DNA from 3 places in the Chryseobacterium sp. JV558 genome. Region 3 is predicted to be linked to each of the others. Evidence: riboswitches for the same ligand, from Rfam matches in the RefSeq annotation. Region 3 holds a riboswitch; each other region holds the start of a gene.
What was found. Region 3 has a riboswitch for cobalamin ahead of metE (5-methyltetrahydropteroyltriglutamate--homocysteine S-methyltransferase). Riboswitches for the same ligand answer to the same signal wherever they lie in the genome.
Positions count from the first base shown of each region.

Region 1 (5,105 bases), on a different contig from region 3:
AGAAATGAACAAGGTGAAGAATATCAGATTACAGTAATTGAAGAAATTCTTCATCATTTTGAAGAAGAACAGTATACGTTTTTAGTCAAAGGCAATGAAATCATTATCACCCAGGTTAGAGAGGGAATTCAGAAAGATGAGCTTAGAAGTGGAAACTTTTTTGTATCTTTTATGGATGAAGAGATTACCACGAAGGTGGTGGATGCTTTGATTCCGCTGGATGATCTTGAAAACTGGGCTTCCAGAAATATTTATCCTCCCAATTATGGAGATAAAGTGGCAGATCAGATCCAGGGAGATGTTTTATTGCATAAATACAGGTATATTGATTATTTAATCACGGAAACGGCTAAAGATCTTGATCAGTACAGTACCACAGATGAAGGGAAATATTATGAGCTTATCAAAAAAATTACCTTATTGAAACAGGCTTCCATGCGATTGAGTAATATCATCGAATATTCGCCCATCAAAGGAATCTATGGCGATAGAAAAAGATAGTTTTTAAGTCAGTTTTTTTGATATTCTGTGACAAAAAGTCCTATAAAATTTTAGGAATAAATATTGTAATTTAAACTTCGAGAATAGTATAAAAAATAATACATAATAGAAATATGGACATTAAAAAAGATTTCAGAGATTTCTCTGTAAAACATTTAGGAAACAACGGTTTGGTTACCGATCAGTATATGGGAATGTATGGCCCAACGAATCTTACTCCGTACATCATGGAAGAAAGAAGATTAAACGTTGCTCAGATGGATGTTTTCTCTCGTTTGATGATGGACAGAATTATCTTCCTGGGTACAGGTATTGATGATCAGGTTGCAAATATCGTTACGGCTCAGCTTTTATTCTTAGAAAGTGCAGACCCGTCAAAAGATATTCAAATCTATATCAACTCTCCTGGTGGAAGCGTTTATGCAGGGTTGGGTATTTATGACACCATGCAGATTATTAAGCCGGATGTAGCGACAATCTGTACAGGTATGGCTGCTTCAATGGGAGCTGTATTATTGGTTGCTGGAGAAAAAGGAAAACGTTCTGCGCTTAAGCACTCAAGAGTAATGATTCACCAGCCTTCAGGAGGTGCTCAGGGAGTTGCTTCTGATATGGAGATCAACTTGAGAGAGATGCTGAAATTGAAGCAGGAACTTTATGAAATCATTGGTCACCACTCAGGACAAACGTATGAGTGGGTAGAAAAATCTTCTGACAGAGATTACTGGATGACTTCTGAAGAAGCGAAAGGCTACGGAATGGTAGATGAGGTTTTGCAAAGGTCTACTGAGAAAAAATAATTGATTGTAAAATCATAAGAAACCGCACCTATCTGGTGCGGTTTTTTTTGTTGAAGTAATTATGGATTTTGAACTGTATTGACTATTCAGATTCCTACGGAATGACACAATTGGAATAATGGTTTATCCATACAGTTTGTCATTCCGTAGAAATCTAGCCGCAATCAATCATGAAGAAATACTTAAGATGAATCTATAAAGATCATATTCCCAACTGAAGAAATAAGAATTCCCATCCTTTGGAGGGGTGGCGAAAATTCAAAGAATTTTTGACGGGGTGGTTTTCCCCCACATATCCTCATGAAAAAAGCGCCTTTAAAAGGCGCTTTTCTTTATTTCTTAACCATCTTATGTATCGTTGAACCACCATTTGTTTTAATCTCAACAAAATAAACTCCTGAAGATAAAGCCCGGATAGGAATCTTTAACTCCTGAGAAGTTAGTACCTTTTGTCCTGTAGCTGAATAAATATTCACTTCTTTTAGTTTCTCAGTTGTTTCAATTTGAATGAAATCACTTGCCGGATTAGGATAAATAATGAATTTTTTCTTTGTAACAGAAGAAATACCCAAGGTTAATTGTGCTTCACTTGGAGTAAATGGTCTTCTTTGGCCAAAACTTAATCCCAACCAATCATCGTTGTTCAATTGAATCTGAGAAAGATTAGCTTTCGTTTGCCAGCTTGACAAATCTTTTCCTTTATATAACTTCCAGCTGTCTGATCCGGAAGCATTCCCTGTGAATGAATTTAATGATAAATTTGAAATCTGATTGTTAGCCGATGTAAAATTAAAATATGAAACCTGAGTCTGGATCAGTTGTAAAGCCTGGTCAGCAGTGATACTCCCGTTATATTTAATTCCGAAAACGAAAGAATTGGCACCATTGGCATTATCAGTTCCGAAATCAATCACCACAAGGCTTTTATTGCTTCCTGTTCCTACCCAGTTGGTAACCTGAGATGGTGCGTACCATGAAGAGCTGTAAGCTGCAACGGGAGTTGAAGGAGGGGTGTCGTAATGATCAAGACCGTATGAAGCTCCATACCATTTTCCGTCAACCAAAGGAGTATAACCTACACCATTGTTCCATGTCATGGTTGATGCATTGGATCCGGACCATGTTATCCAGCTGTCATCAATAGTGGAGGTGTGATGATTATAATTCAGAATAGAAAGATATCCTGTAGGAATGTCAACCTGCATTTTGGGTTCTGCAGCCACAATAGCATTAATAAGATCTTCCATTGTTAAATCATTGCTATCAAAGCGGTATCCCCATGCATAAGAATTGGGAGTGCTGTTGTCATTAAAATCTGCAATGAAATAAGCCTTTTTAGAACCGGTTCCTACCCAAAATTTAATGTCATTTTCTGTGAATTGGGCTGACAATAACTGCATACAAAGCAGCAAGAAAAAAAAATAGATTTTTCTCATGATATAATTTAAATTAAAGTTTTACTCCCGAAACTTATCTTTAAAAGAAAACAAAATTTCCTCTAAAGTCAGTATTTTAAGGCAGGTCTCCTGGCTCACATCTTACAGCTTCCTTCCCGGATTTTTAGCTCCAGTGGTATGATTATGCTGTAAGTTCAAACAGTTTACAGTTGCGGGTACAGCTCAAGATTTGAATAATATTCTCACTTGATTCCCTATTAATGAACAATGTTCAGCCTTAAAACGCTGCAAATATATCATATAAATTTGTGAGTCCGTTTTGTGAATTATCTTTTTTCTGAGATGCTTAAAAAGTTGATTTTCATATTAATTAATAATTGAGTTAGATTGCTGGATTTCTATTTTAAAATCTTCTGTTTTTCTGTTTATATTCAATTCATTTTGCAATTCTATTGTTAAAATAGAATTATCATTATATTCAAGATCAGTTTATAATCAATCTCTATTTTCGCAGCCATAAAAGTGAATATGAAAAAATTACTATTGTCTGTTGCAGTGCTGGCAGTATTAGCTTCATGCAACAGTGAGGCTGATTCTACAATAATTAATCAGGATATTAATTATTCCAAACTGCCTCAGGAATTTCCATTTACAAAACTGGCTACGATAAACGGAGTAGATGTTATCAATGGTGGATTTGGTTCTGGAGCAGCCGCTCACCCTACAAGAAAAGGTGAATTCTATGTCATTACAGATAGAGGACCTAATACTGACTTCCAGAATGGGAAAAAATTTCTTACCCCTAACTTTACGCCAACCATTATGCACTTTAAAATCAATGCTGATGGAAATATAGAAGTGATCAAATATATTAAGCTTAAAAACCCATCAGGACAGCCTATTACAGGATTACCAAACCCTGCAGGAATGGGAAGTACCGGAGAAATAGCCTATGATGCTTCCGGAAATGTTTTAGGGACGGATAAATACGGATTAGACAGTGAAAGTATTGTAGCAGCGGCAGACGGTACATTCTGGGTTTCTGATGAATACGGGCCACACATCGTGCATTATAGTGCAGACGGAATGGAGATGGAAAGAATAAGCCCGATTGGCGTAAATACAGGACCAAGAAAATTACCTGCTGTTTTAGCCAAAAGAAGAGCGAACAGAGGGATGGAAGGACTTGCTATTACACCCGATGGAAGAACATTGGTAGGAACCATACAGTCAATGATGTATGTACCCAGCAAAGCATTGGCTACCAATACTACTTTGACGAGAATTGTAACATTTGATACTGTTACAGGGCAGACCAAACAGTTTTTATACAAGCAGGATGGAGGAGCTTCCGATTCAGTTTGTGATATTACAGCCTTAAGTAATAATGAATTCCTGGTGATTGAAAGAGATGGAAATTTCGGATCTCAGGGAGGAATTAAAAAAGTATACAGAATCAACCTGAGCAATGCTTCGGATGTGAATGGAACTGATATTAATGCGGTTGACGGAATGAAAATTAATGGTAAGGCCTTAGAACAGTGTTCATGGGACGAAATTACCAATGCCGGGATAAAGGCTGTTTCAAAAACATTGGCCGTAGATCTGGTTGCAAAGCTGGGCTACGAACATGATAAGTTTGAGGGAATTGTTTATTTAGGAAATAATAAACTGGCTGTTTTCAATGATGATGACTTTGGAGTAGTGGATGATGGAAACGGAAACCCTAAGGCTAAAATTCTTCCTAAAACAGGGAAGGTAGACAAAGGAACTATGTATGTAGTCGATATTCAATAATTAGATTTTTTTAACGGAAAACGGCGGCATCGAAGATGCCGCCGTTTTTATTGTATGGTATTTCTTAGTTGATTCTTCTCCTTTTAAAGAAAACTCTGTAAACTAAAAATGTTTGTATCAGAACATTTCCTATAAATAGAAGTACTGCCTGATAAGTTGGAATATCAGCATAAAAAGGCAATAATTTATTAAATAAAACGGCTGGAGAATTTACCAGAGCCTTAATCAGTGCCAATGGATAACTCAAAAAGTCAGGTCTTATGCCAATTAAAAACTGATCATAAACAAAGACATAAATAAGATCAAATAAAAGAAGTCCGAAGAATATTAAAATGAAGTTTTTCATGTCTGTTCTAAAAGTTCCTTTATTTTAGTTAAAACCTTCAATAATCTTAGAGAAATCCTCTAATTTCAAAGCAGCTCCTCCAATCAGACCTCCGTCGATATCCGGCTGAGAGAAGATTTCTTTTGCATTATCCGGCTTTACAGAACCTCCATAAAGGATTGAAATTTCATCAGCAACTTCCTGTCCGTATTTTGCAGCGATGATACTTCTGATGTGTGCATGGATTTCCTGAGCCTGCTCAGGGGTTGCTGTTTCTCCTGTTCC
Region 1 is NZ_WJHU01000004.1:553,561-558,665, reverse strand. Features, by position in the region: gene dnaG (DNA primase) at 1-501, shown strand, start outside; gene clpP (ATP-dependent Clp endopeptidase proteolytic subunit ClpP) at 615-1,301, shown strand; gene GFU89_RS16900 (T9SS type A sorting domain-containing protein) at 1,634-2,737, opposite strand; cobalamin riboswitch at 2,800-2,993, opposite strand; gene GFU89_RS16895 (esterase-like activity of phytase family protein) at 3,227-4,495, shown strand; gene GFU89_RS16890 (hypothetical protein) at 4,560-4,841, opposite strand; gene tpiA (triose-phosphate isomerase) at 4,866-5,105, opposite strand, start outside.
Region 1: another riboswitch for cobalamin. It lies ahead of GFU89_RS16900 (T9SS type A sorting domain-containing protein); the one in region 3 lies ahead of metE (5-methyltetrahydropteroyltriglutamate--homocysteine S-methyltransferase).

Region 2 (5,105 bases), on a different contig from region 3:
ACATTTGTTGCTTCCCATATTCCCTTCGTTCAGCATATAAAAGCCTTTTATGGCTGTATTTTCTGAGGGAAGTCCTTCCACCACTTCCTGACGGACAATGACATCATCTGTACGGCATGAAGTAAGAAAAGCTAATACAAGAAACAGAAAATAAAAGTTTAGTTTTCTCATAAGGTGAAGTTTAGAATAAGTTTAAAGTTTCTTCCCGGCATTGGATAGTTGATGACCACATCATAATATTGGTTGAAGATATTATTCATCTCAAGGCTTACTTTAAATTGATGATTCGCCCAGTTGATTTTTTTCTGAACAGACAGATCATGAGTGTACCAAGGCTGTACATAATTGTATTGGATATTATCCTGGTTCACATCATAGCGTTTTCCTACATACATCGCACTGTAATTGAAACTCCAGTCTTTGTAATCTGCCATCAGGGTAAATGAACCACTGTGCCATGGCGTATAAGGAATCTGATTTTTGTAGAATGTATCTTCCGGATCTGTCATATCTCTTGCACTTTGGTAGGTGTAAGAAAATAATGGCCTCAGTTTTACTTTTCCTAACTGCATTTCTGCCTGAACGTTTACATCAGTACCAATGATTTCTACCAATCCAAGGTTCATCATCAGCCAACGGAACATACTTCCGTTAGGAGCTGCGACAATTTTGTCCTGTACTTTGTTGTAGTAGCCGTCTACTTTAGCATAAAAGGATTTAAAGAAATGGTCATTATAATTCTTCTGGTAAGTAAATCCAACATCATACTGATTGGTAAATTCCGGTTTCAGGTAAGTATTTCCTATATTGGTATAATAAAGGTCATTGAAAGTAGGCAGTCGGAAAATTCTTTTATAGAAAGCTCTGAGGGTAAGCTCAGGAATGATTTCAGGCTGATAGCTCATAAATACTGCAGGTGTCCATTCTCTGCTGTCTCCGGGCCTTTTGTTTTTTCTTACTTCTTCAAAGGTAAATGTTCCTAAAAGGCTTCCCAGAATTTTCAACCTGTTCCACTGGTAAGTTGTAGCTAAAGCGACTAATGTTGTATAGCGTGTAGGATAAGAAAAGTTATCCAGGTTGGCATCCAGATTATTGTACTGAAAATCTCCGCTCAGGCTGACATCCCAATTGGGAGTGATAGAATAGACATTGGATGAGGAAAGATAAACCTCTCTTTGGATGTACACATTATCTGTATACATAATAGACTGAGAACGGACTGTATCCATAAAATGGGTATAATCGTAGGCAAATTTTGCTTTCAGCTGTGTTTCAAATTTTGGGAACAACTTTTTTCTCAGGTTGGCCTGTATAAAATAATTCTCATCGGAAAGTCTCGCTCCTCTTCCACCAAAACGGCCATTCACAATAGGAGCCGGCATTCCACGGTCTGAAATATAACCATAACCTCTGATGTTCCAGCTTCCGTTATTTAAAGTTCCGTTTAAGGAAGTTTCAAAGCGTTTTGCTTTAATATCCGAATCCTGTCTTTTTGCAATGGTATCATAAGCCTGCTGCCCATCAGGATATTTTTTAGCATATCGAAACCTGTAGATTCCATCACTTTGCATAAATTCGGCACTGAAACTGGCAGAAACCCTGTCTGATACTTTCTGCTCTAATCGGAATGATGGATTAAAAAGATCAATGGAGGCACTTTTGGCTCTTATCACAAGGTTGGTTTTCCTTGTTCCTTTAAATACTGGTATTTTAGGCTGTAAGTAGATAGATCCCGAAGAGCCGAAATCTTTTGCAGGCTGGAAAATCTCACTTTTCTGACCATTATACAATGATATTTCTTCAAGATCGTCCAATGAATATCTTCCGAGGTCAACAAGCCCATTCTGTGCATTTCCCAGTTGAATTCCGTCATAGAAAACACCTACATGCTGGCTTCCAAGACTTCGGACGTTAATGGTTTTCAGACCACCCATACCACCGTAGTCTTTGATCTGAACTCCGGAAAAATACCGAAGAGCATCCGCAACGGAATGACTGTTCAGTCTTTCCAGCTCTTCTCCCTGTAATGTTTGTGCCGGAACGATTTCCTTAAAGTTCTTTTTGTAGAGACTGATCACCTTGATGGATTCTTCCTTCAGCGTATCATTTTTCTTTTTTTGGGAATATAAAAGCTGAGATGCGATCACCAGTATTGTGAAAACAGCTTTATGAATTGTAGAAGTAGTCAGTTTTGCCGCCATTAGCTCATTTAGGATAATGATGACGCTAATGGATGTAAGAAAACAACGACAAAGCACAGCTGTCACTGCACAGAATCATTGATGTCCTAAGCTTTATTCCACGAAAGCGTCAAACGATTATGGTCTGGCAGGTCTTCTGACTTACTCCATTTTTGAAATCCTTCCCATTAAAAAACAGTGGATATATTTTTCAAAAACTTTGGTGTGGAGCTTACAGCAGCGGGTCTGTTCCGGATTTTCACCGGATTCCCTTTTAAGAGCTTTTTAGGGCTCACCAAATTTCGGCAAAGATAAAAAATTATTCCTAACCCCCAATTAAAATCATGATTCAGAAACAATTAAAGCCCCCGAAGGAGCTTTAACAGTATTAAAAAGAGAGTTTATTTTAAATTCCGATATTCAGGAAAATACTGAACCTGGATTTTGCTTCAATGTCTCCTCCTGCCAAGCGGGTGTACATAGGAAGCATGAGTTCACTTCCCAAACTCAGTTTTTTATAAGAAGCTTCAAATCCTAATTTCCCATACAACGCACTTCCTGCAGTATTGGGTAAAGCTTCATCGAACTGTTTATTCTGAGCATAGACTTCTCCCTGAACTCCTGTTTTTACAGAAAAGATAGATTTTTCATTTCCTGCAACCTGATAAAAACCTGTTGCAGCATAGTTCCACTGATTTCCGAAACGGTAGTTTTTCTTATTTTCCGTTTTTATGGTATAATCTGTATTGACCAATACGGCTACTTTATTTTTCTGAAATTTATAATTCAAAGCAGCCTGATAATCCCAGCTTCCGGTTCCGAGCTGAAAACTCGGATTGACACCGGAGATTCCTTTTTCGTCAAATTTTCCCAAAGGAATTTTTACGCCCAAACCTCCACTCAGGTGATGGGAATTATCTTTAGAACTCATCAGCTGGTAAATTCCCATCAGGTTCAGATCGCCAATTCCATTGATTTTAATATCTCCCTGCATGGTTTTCTTTTCATGGAAATGGAAGGGCAGACTTGCATATACACTCAGCTTATTAGTTAAGGGAATTTTCCCCCAAATCTGCAGGGTATTGAAATACTGATCCTGTGTAAGGTCTTTTACAAATAGGTTCTCCTTTGCTTTGTAATGCTGTGCAAAGTATTTGATCCCTATAAACTGTGGATTCAATAAAGACTCGAAGCCGGATGATCCGTTTCCTGCAGCACAACCGCAAGCGTCACAATCATCATCAAAATCAAACCTGCTAAAGGTTTCCGGAGAAATATAAACGCTGTCTCTAATGGTCTTCGCCTGATACTGATTAAACAGGATTAAACTTAGTATGAATATAATCTTCTTCATGTTTTCTATAAATTATTCTGCAAATTTTGGATTGGATATAAAACTTTTATCAGACAGGGTTTTCAGGAATGCTATAATTGATTGTTTTTCCTGACTGTTCATGGCAATTCCTATATGACCGTTCTGTTTCAGCTGTGGGTCAAGATTGGTATTATCTTCTACCTGATCTGAATAGAAGTTGAGTACCGCATCTAGGGTGTAAAACCTTCCATCATGCATGTAAGGAGCTGTATATTCTACATTTCTTAGACTCGGAACCCGGAATTTCATCCAATCTACCTGATTTAGGGTCACTCTGTAACGCCCTGCATCCTTGAATTCCGTATTATAATACATTCCTGTATTCCGGAAACTTTCATCAGTAAACAGTTCTCCGCTATGACAAGAGGCACATTTTTGCCCGAATAATGCCATTCCCTGAGATTCGGTTGAAGTCAATTGTTCCTTTCCCTGTTTGAATCTGTCATATTTTGAATCTGCAGAAATCAGTGAAGCCATAAACTGAGATAAAGCTTTCAGAATTCGTTCTCCGGTAATGGTTTCGTCTCCATAAGCTTCTCGGAAAAGTCTTTTATACTTCTGGTCATCTTTTATTTTCGAAATCGCTTCCGGTATGGAGCTGTCCATTTCATTAACGTCTGTAATAGGACTAATGGGCTGTTCATTAAGATTATGAATCACTCCGTCCCACATATACCTTTTCAAAAAAGCCATATTCTGAATGGGTGGTGCATTTCTGATTCCGATTCTGTCATCTACGCCATGGCTTACAGTATGCCCGTGGTGGGTAAAAGCATTTTCCTGAATATGGCAGAACCCGCATGAGATGGTATTATTTCTGGAAAGTCTTCCTTCATAGAATAGTTTCCGCCCCAGTTCTACTCCATTTTTTGTCACCGGATTAATGGATTTATCGAATGTCATTTCGGGAAAATAAGAAGGAAACTGCAGATTATATGCTTCATCTTTTTCCAACGGCTGTATCACCTCATCAGAGCATGAAATACAGCTCAACAGAAATACAAGCAGAACCAGTATCGTTTTAACAAAAAAATTAATCATTGTGAACGTGGTCTACTTTAAACATTTTCTTAAGATTGTTGGTAACATCTACCAGGTGCTGGTTTGAACCCATCAGCATATCATTGGCTGTTGTAAGAGTAAGTGCTTTATCTCCACTCAAGAACTGGTTAAGATCTGCCAGAATATGAATAGATGGACGAATCTGTCCTGTCACTCTTGCCGTTGTTGGAAGGTTCAATGTAATTTCACGGTATAAATCGGGCTGTTCGTTAGCTATAACATTTCCCATATTTCCGGTATGATTCATGAATTCTTTAGAAGGAGAATCTGCACCATATTTCCCTTCCAGTTTCACAAAAACATATCCTGCAGCCCATGACCACGACATCCCTTTCTGCTTAGCTTTCGTCCAGAATTCAGCTTGCCCGTCTTGTCCCAGCAAGTAAGCTTTCTGGCTGATTCCCAACCCGAATCTTATTTTTTTATAATTATTTTTCTGAATACCATCCAGATTCAGATAGACCACTCCAGCTACAGCATCTGCCTGA
Region 2 is NZ_WJHU01000003.1:141,030-146,134, forward strand. Features, by position in the region: gene GFU89_RS11625 (YncE family protein) at 1-171, opposite strand, end outside; gene GFU89_RS11630 (TonB-dependent receptor plug domain-containing protein) at 168-2,201, opposite strand; cobalamin riboswitch at 2,310-2,495, opposite strand; gene GFU89_RS11635 (transporter) at 2,587-3,534, opposite strand; gene GFU89_RS11640 (cytochrome-c peroxidase) at 3,547-4,596, opposite strand; gene GFU89_RS11645 (MbnP family protein) at 4,589-5,105, opposite strand, start outside.
Region 2: another riboswitch for cobalamin. It lies ahead of GFU89_RS11630 (TonB-dependent receptor plug domain-containing protein); the one in region 3 lies ahead of metE (5-methyltetrahydropteroyltriglutamate--homocysteine S-methyltransferase).

Region 3 (5,105 bases):
TGTAATAATATGTTGCTGGCCATTCATATGATCGGAACTTCAGAAGCCATCAATCTTGGGGTGAAACATGGTCTTAATCCTCAGATTTTAAGTGAGATTATGCAGAAGAGTTCCGGAAAAAACTGGTCTTTAGACGTGTATAACCCCTATCCGGGAGTGATGGAAAATGCTCCGGCTTCCCGTAATTATTCCGGTGGTTTTGCCGTTGATCTGATGACAAAAGATCTTGGGCTGGCCGCAGAAGCAGGTTTGGAAACCAAAACATCTACACCTCTGGGCAATACCGCATTGAATTTATACAGAATGTGGAGCGAATCAGGAAACGGAAAAACAGACTTTTCAAGTATTATTCAATTTCTAAACAGAGACCTTTAAAAATGATTTTTGAAACATTACTATATCAACAGAATGGACACATTGGAACGTTAACAATCAATCGTCCGCAAGCTTTAAATTCATTGAATGAACAGGTTTTACAGGAACTGAAATCATTTGCTGACCAGATAAAATCAGATAATAATATCAGGGTATTAATTATTACTGGTTCCGGAGAAAAAGCTTTTGTTGCAGGGGCTGACATTAAAGCAATGCAGCAGATGACTCCCGCAGAAGCAGAGGCATTTTCAATTGCTGCACAGACCGCTTTTAACGCTATTGAAGAGCTTCCGTTTGCGGTGATAGCCGCTGTAAATGGTTTTGCGTTGGGGGGAGGTTGTGAACTTGCATTATCCTGTGATATTATTCTGGCCAGCGGAAAAGCAAAATTTGGACTTCCTGAAGTAACACTGGGATTATTGCCTTGTTTTGGCGGAACCCAGCGTTTGCCAAGAGCTATTGGATTATACAAAGCAAGGGAAATGGTTTTCTCTGGAGAATTTTATTCCGCGGAAGCCTGTAAAGATTTTGGTTTTGTCAACCATGTTTTCGCTCCCGAAGAATTACTGAACGAAGCTCAAAAACTGGCAGAAACAATTGCTGCAAGAGGTCCTGTAGCTGTGGCAAAAGCGAAACAGTCTTTAAATACAGGATTTGAACTGCATATCACAGACGGATTGAAACAGGAAGCCGCTTTATTCGGAGAATTGTTCACAACAGAAGATCACAATGAAGGCATCGGAGCATTCATAGAAAAAAGAAATCCGGACTTTAAAGGAAACTAATGGATTGGAAGATAGAGAATTGAAAATAGCATGGTTTAACTTAAGCATCATCTTCCATTTTCAATTCTCTGTTTTTCCATTACTTAAATGGTCAGGCCATGATTGTTTTTTACCTCAGCCATAACAAATGTACTGTGGGTACTCCCGATAGAATCTACAGATCCCAGTTTGTTAAATACAAAATCCTGATAATGTTTCATATCCCGTACCTGAACTTTCAGAAGAAAATCAAAATCTCCGGAAATATTATAGCATTCCGCAACTTCTTCAATTTCTAAAATTTCTTTTACAAAATCATACCCTACAGATCTGTCATGAATTTTCAGCTTGATCTGGCAGAAAACTGTAAACCCCCGGTTGAGCTTTTCAGCATCAAGAACAGCCGCATACCTTTTCACAAATCCTTCCTGTTCCAATCTTTTTACCCTTTCAAAAACCGGCGAAGTGGAGAGGTTCACTTCCTTTGCAAGCTCTTTAACGGTCAGTTTTGCATTTTTCTGGAGCAGCCTCAGCAGCTGTACATCCTTATCATCGAGTTGTTCCACAGAATATTATTCTTTTAGATTATAATAATAGTCAAATGTAAAGAATTATATGCTTTTATTTATGTTTTTAAAAGTTTATTTTGCTTAATTAATTGAGTTTGATTGTGTTTTTATTCTGTATTAGTAATTTTACACAAAATTAAAAACTTTTACTGATAACCATGTTATGGGTAAAAGTACAGTTCTTTAAAGATACTTCATCAAACAGGAAAGGCTTTACATAACGTAAATTAATAGGGAATCGTGTGAGAATCACGAGCTGTCGCGCAACTGTAAGTAACATACAAAGGTTTCTGTCCTTGCATATCCACTGCCAAAAGCGGGAAGGATGACGGAAACTGTTACAAGTCAGGAGACCTGCCTTTACTGAATTGACAATGCTTTCGCGGTCTGAAGCTTTTGGGTCATACAGATGATATATCGAATGAATACATTTTCTCTGTAAGGGAAATTGTGTTGTTGGTTATATCATGAGCCCTGAAATTTTATCCGTTAAAACATTCCGAAGCATTTTAAAAGGGCTTGACATTAAGTTTAATTAAAAAGTTTAAAAATGCAAACTCACATTCTGGGCTATCCGCGTATTGGTAGCAAAAGAGAACTCAAAAAAGCCTGCGAGCAATATTGGTCAGGTAAAATCCTTTTGGAAGAACTTCTGAATACAGGGAGAACGATCTGTACCCAAAACTGGAACATTCAGAAAGAAGCAGGAATAGACCTTATTCCATGTAATGACTTTTCATACTATGATCAGGTATTGGATATGAGCCTTGTGGTAGGAGCAATTCCTACACGTTATCATGAAGTAGTGCTTAAAAAGAACAACTCTGAGCTGGATCTTTACTTTGCTATGGCAAGAGGATACCAGAAAGAAGGATTGGATATCACTGCAATGGAAATGACGAAATGGTTTGATACCAATTATCACTATATCGTTCCCGAGTTTTATAAAAATCAGCATTTTAAACTGAATTCAGATAAAATTTTTAATGAATTTTCGGGAGCAAAACAGGCAGGAATCAATGCAAAACCGGTAATCATCGGGCTGGTTTCTTATCTGCTGTTAGGAAAAGAAAAAGAAGAAGGATTTGATAAACTGGATCTGGCTGGAAACCTTCTTTCCGTATATACTGAGATTTTAACCAAACTTCAGGAACAGGGTGCAGAGTGGATTCAGTTTGATGAACCTTTCTTAGCGTTGGATTTAACGGAGAAAGCAAAAGAAACATATCATTTTGTTTACGCCGAAATAAGAAAACGCTTCCCGAAACTGAAATTGATTGTGGCTACTTATTTTGAAGGATTAAATGATAACGGATCACTTGCGGCATCACTTCCCGTGAATGTATTGCATATAGATCTGGTAAGAAATCCTGAGCAATTGGATGATATTTTGAGTGCTGTTCCAGAAAGCTTAAGCCTTTCATTAGGAGTAGTTGACGGAAGAAATATCTGGAAAAATGATTTTGAAAAATCTTTGTCTTTCATCAGAAAAGCAGTTGAGAAATTGGGATCTGAAAGAGTTTTAATTGCTCCTTCCTCTTCATTACTTCATTCACCGTGTGATCTGGATTTTGAAACTTCCCTTAATCCGGAAATTAAAAACTGGCTGGCTTTTGCCAAGCAGAAAGTAGCAGAAGTGGTAACACTTAAAGAACTGGCATCCGGAACGGAAAATGAACAGATTCTTGCTTTATTTGAAGAAAATAAAAAAGGAATTGCAAACAGAAGAACATCTTCACTTATCCATAATGATGAGGTGAAGCAAAGAGCGAATGCTGTTACTGAAAAAGATGCACAAAGGATCAATACCTTCAAAATCCGTAAAGAAGAACAGCAGAAAGTACTGCAACTTCCTTTATTTCCAACAACAACCATCGGGTCATTCCCACAGACTACGGAGGTAAGAAGCTGGAGAGCAAAATTCAAAAAAGGAGAGCTTACGGCAGAGCAGTATGATACCTTATTGAAAGAAGAAACCCAGAGAACCATCAACTGGCAGGAAGAAATAGGAATAGATGTTTTGGTTCACGGGGAATTTGAGCGTAACGATATGGTGGAATATTTCGGGGAACAGCTGGAAGGTTTTGTATTTACGAAAAATGGCTGGGTACAAAGCTACGGAAGCCGTTGTGTAAAACCTCCTGTGATCTTTGGTGATGTTTCCCGCCCCACGCCGATGACGGTATATTGGTCTCAATACGCTCAATCCCAGACTGAAAAATGGGTAAAAGGAATGCTTACAGGTCCCGTTACAATTTTACAGTGGTCTTTTGTACGTGATGATCAGCCTCGTTCAGAAACATGTAAACAGATTGCTCTGGCCATCCGTGATGAGGTTGTGGATCTTGAAAAAGCTGGAATCAGAATCATTCAGATTGATGAGCCCGCGATAAGAGAAGGACTTCCATTACGAAAAACCGACTGGCAGAATTACCTGAAATGGGCTGTAGAAGCTTTCAGAATCTCTGCAAGCGGAATAGAAGATGCCACTCAGATTCATACCCACATGTGTTATTCGGAATTCAATGATATTATTGAAAACATTGCTGATATGGATGCTGATGTGATTACCATAGAATGTTCCCGTTCTCAGATGGAACTGCTGAATGCTTTTGCAGACTTCAGATATCCAAACGAAATTGGTCCCGGCGTATACGATATCCATTCCCCAAGAGTTCCGTCTAAAGAAGAAATGATTGAACTGTTGAGAAAAGCCCAGAACGTTATTCCTGCCAATCAACTTTGGGTAAATCCTGACTGCGGACTGAAAACAAGACATTGGGAAGAAACCGAAAAAGCTTTGATAGCAATGGTGGCAGCTGCTAAAGAAGCTTCCGTAGAATATGCACTTTAAAAAACTTTAAATAATTAGATTCAATTATTCAGATCGTGTTATGATTTTCATGGCACGATCTGTTATTTTGATTATACTCGCTTTCAGATATATTTTTTTAGATGAAGTCTAAGTTATTTTGCCTGTAATGAACTCGGTGGGTAGCCAAACTGCTTTTTAAAGGCAAAGGAGAAGTGGGATAAATTTTCAAAGCCCAGATCCAGATAAATATCAGAAACCGATCTCCCTTTCTGAGTAAGCAAAAAATGAGCTTCCTTTAATCGTCTTAGTTGCAACCATTGTCTTGGTGGTAGTCCAAATATCTTTTGAAAATCTCTTTTAAAAGCAGACAGGCTTCTCCCTGTCAAATAAGCAAATCGCTCTACATTGACATTGAAATGAAAGTTTTTGTTCATAAAAGTTTCAATATCTATTTTGTAAGGCTCAGAGAAATCAAATAAAATATCTTTAAGACCCGGATCATCGCTCAGCATCAGAAGTAAAGCTTCTTTCTGTTTGAGGCGCAGAAGTTCTGTAGAAGCAGGAAGCTCTTCATAAGCCAGT
Region 3 is NZ_WJHU01000001.1:1,208,471-1,213,575, reverse strand. Features, by position in the region: gene mmsB (3-hydroxyisobutyrate dehydrogenase) at 1-375, shown strand, start outside; gene GFU89_RS05615 (enoyl-CoA hydratase/isomerase family protein) at 378-1,160, shown strand; gene GFU89_RS05610 (Lrp/AsnC family transcriptional regulator) at 1,244-1,705, opposite strand; cobalamin riboswitch at 1,900-2,085, shown strand; gene metE (5-methyltetrahydropteroyltriglutamate--homocysteine S-methyltransferase) at 2,259-4,562, shown strand; gene GFU89_RS05600 (AraC family transcriptional regulator) at 4,676-5,105, opposite strand, start outside.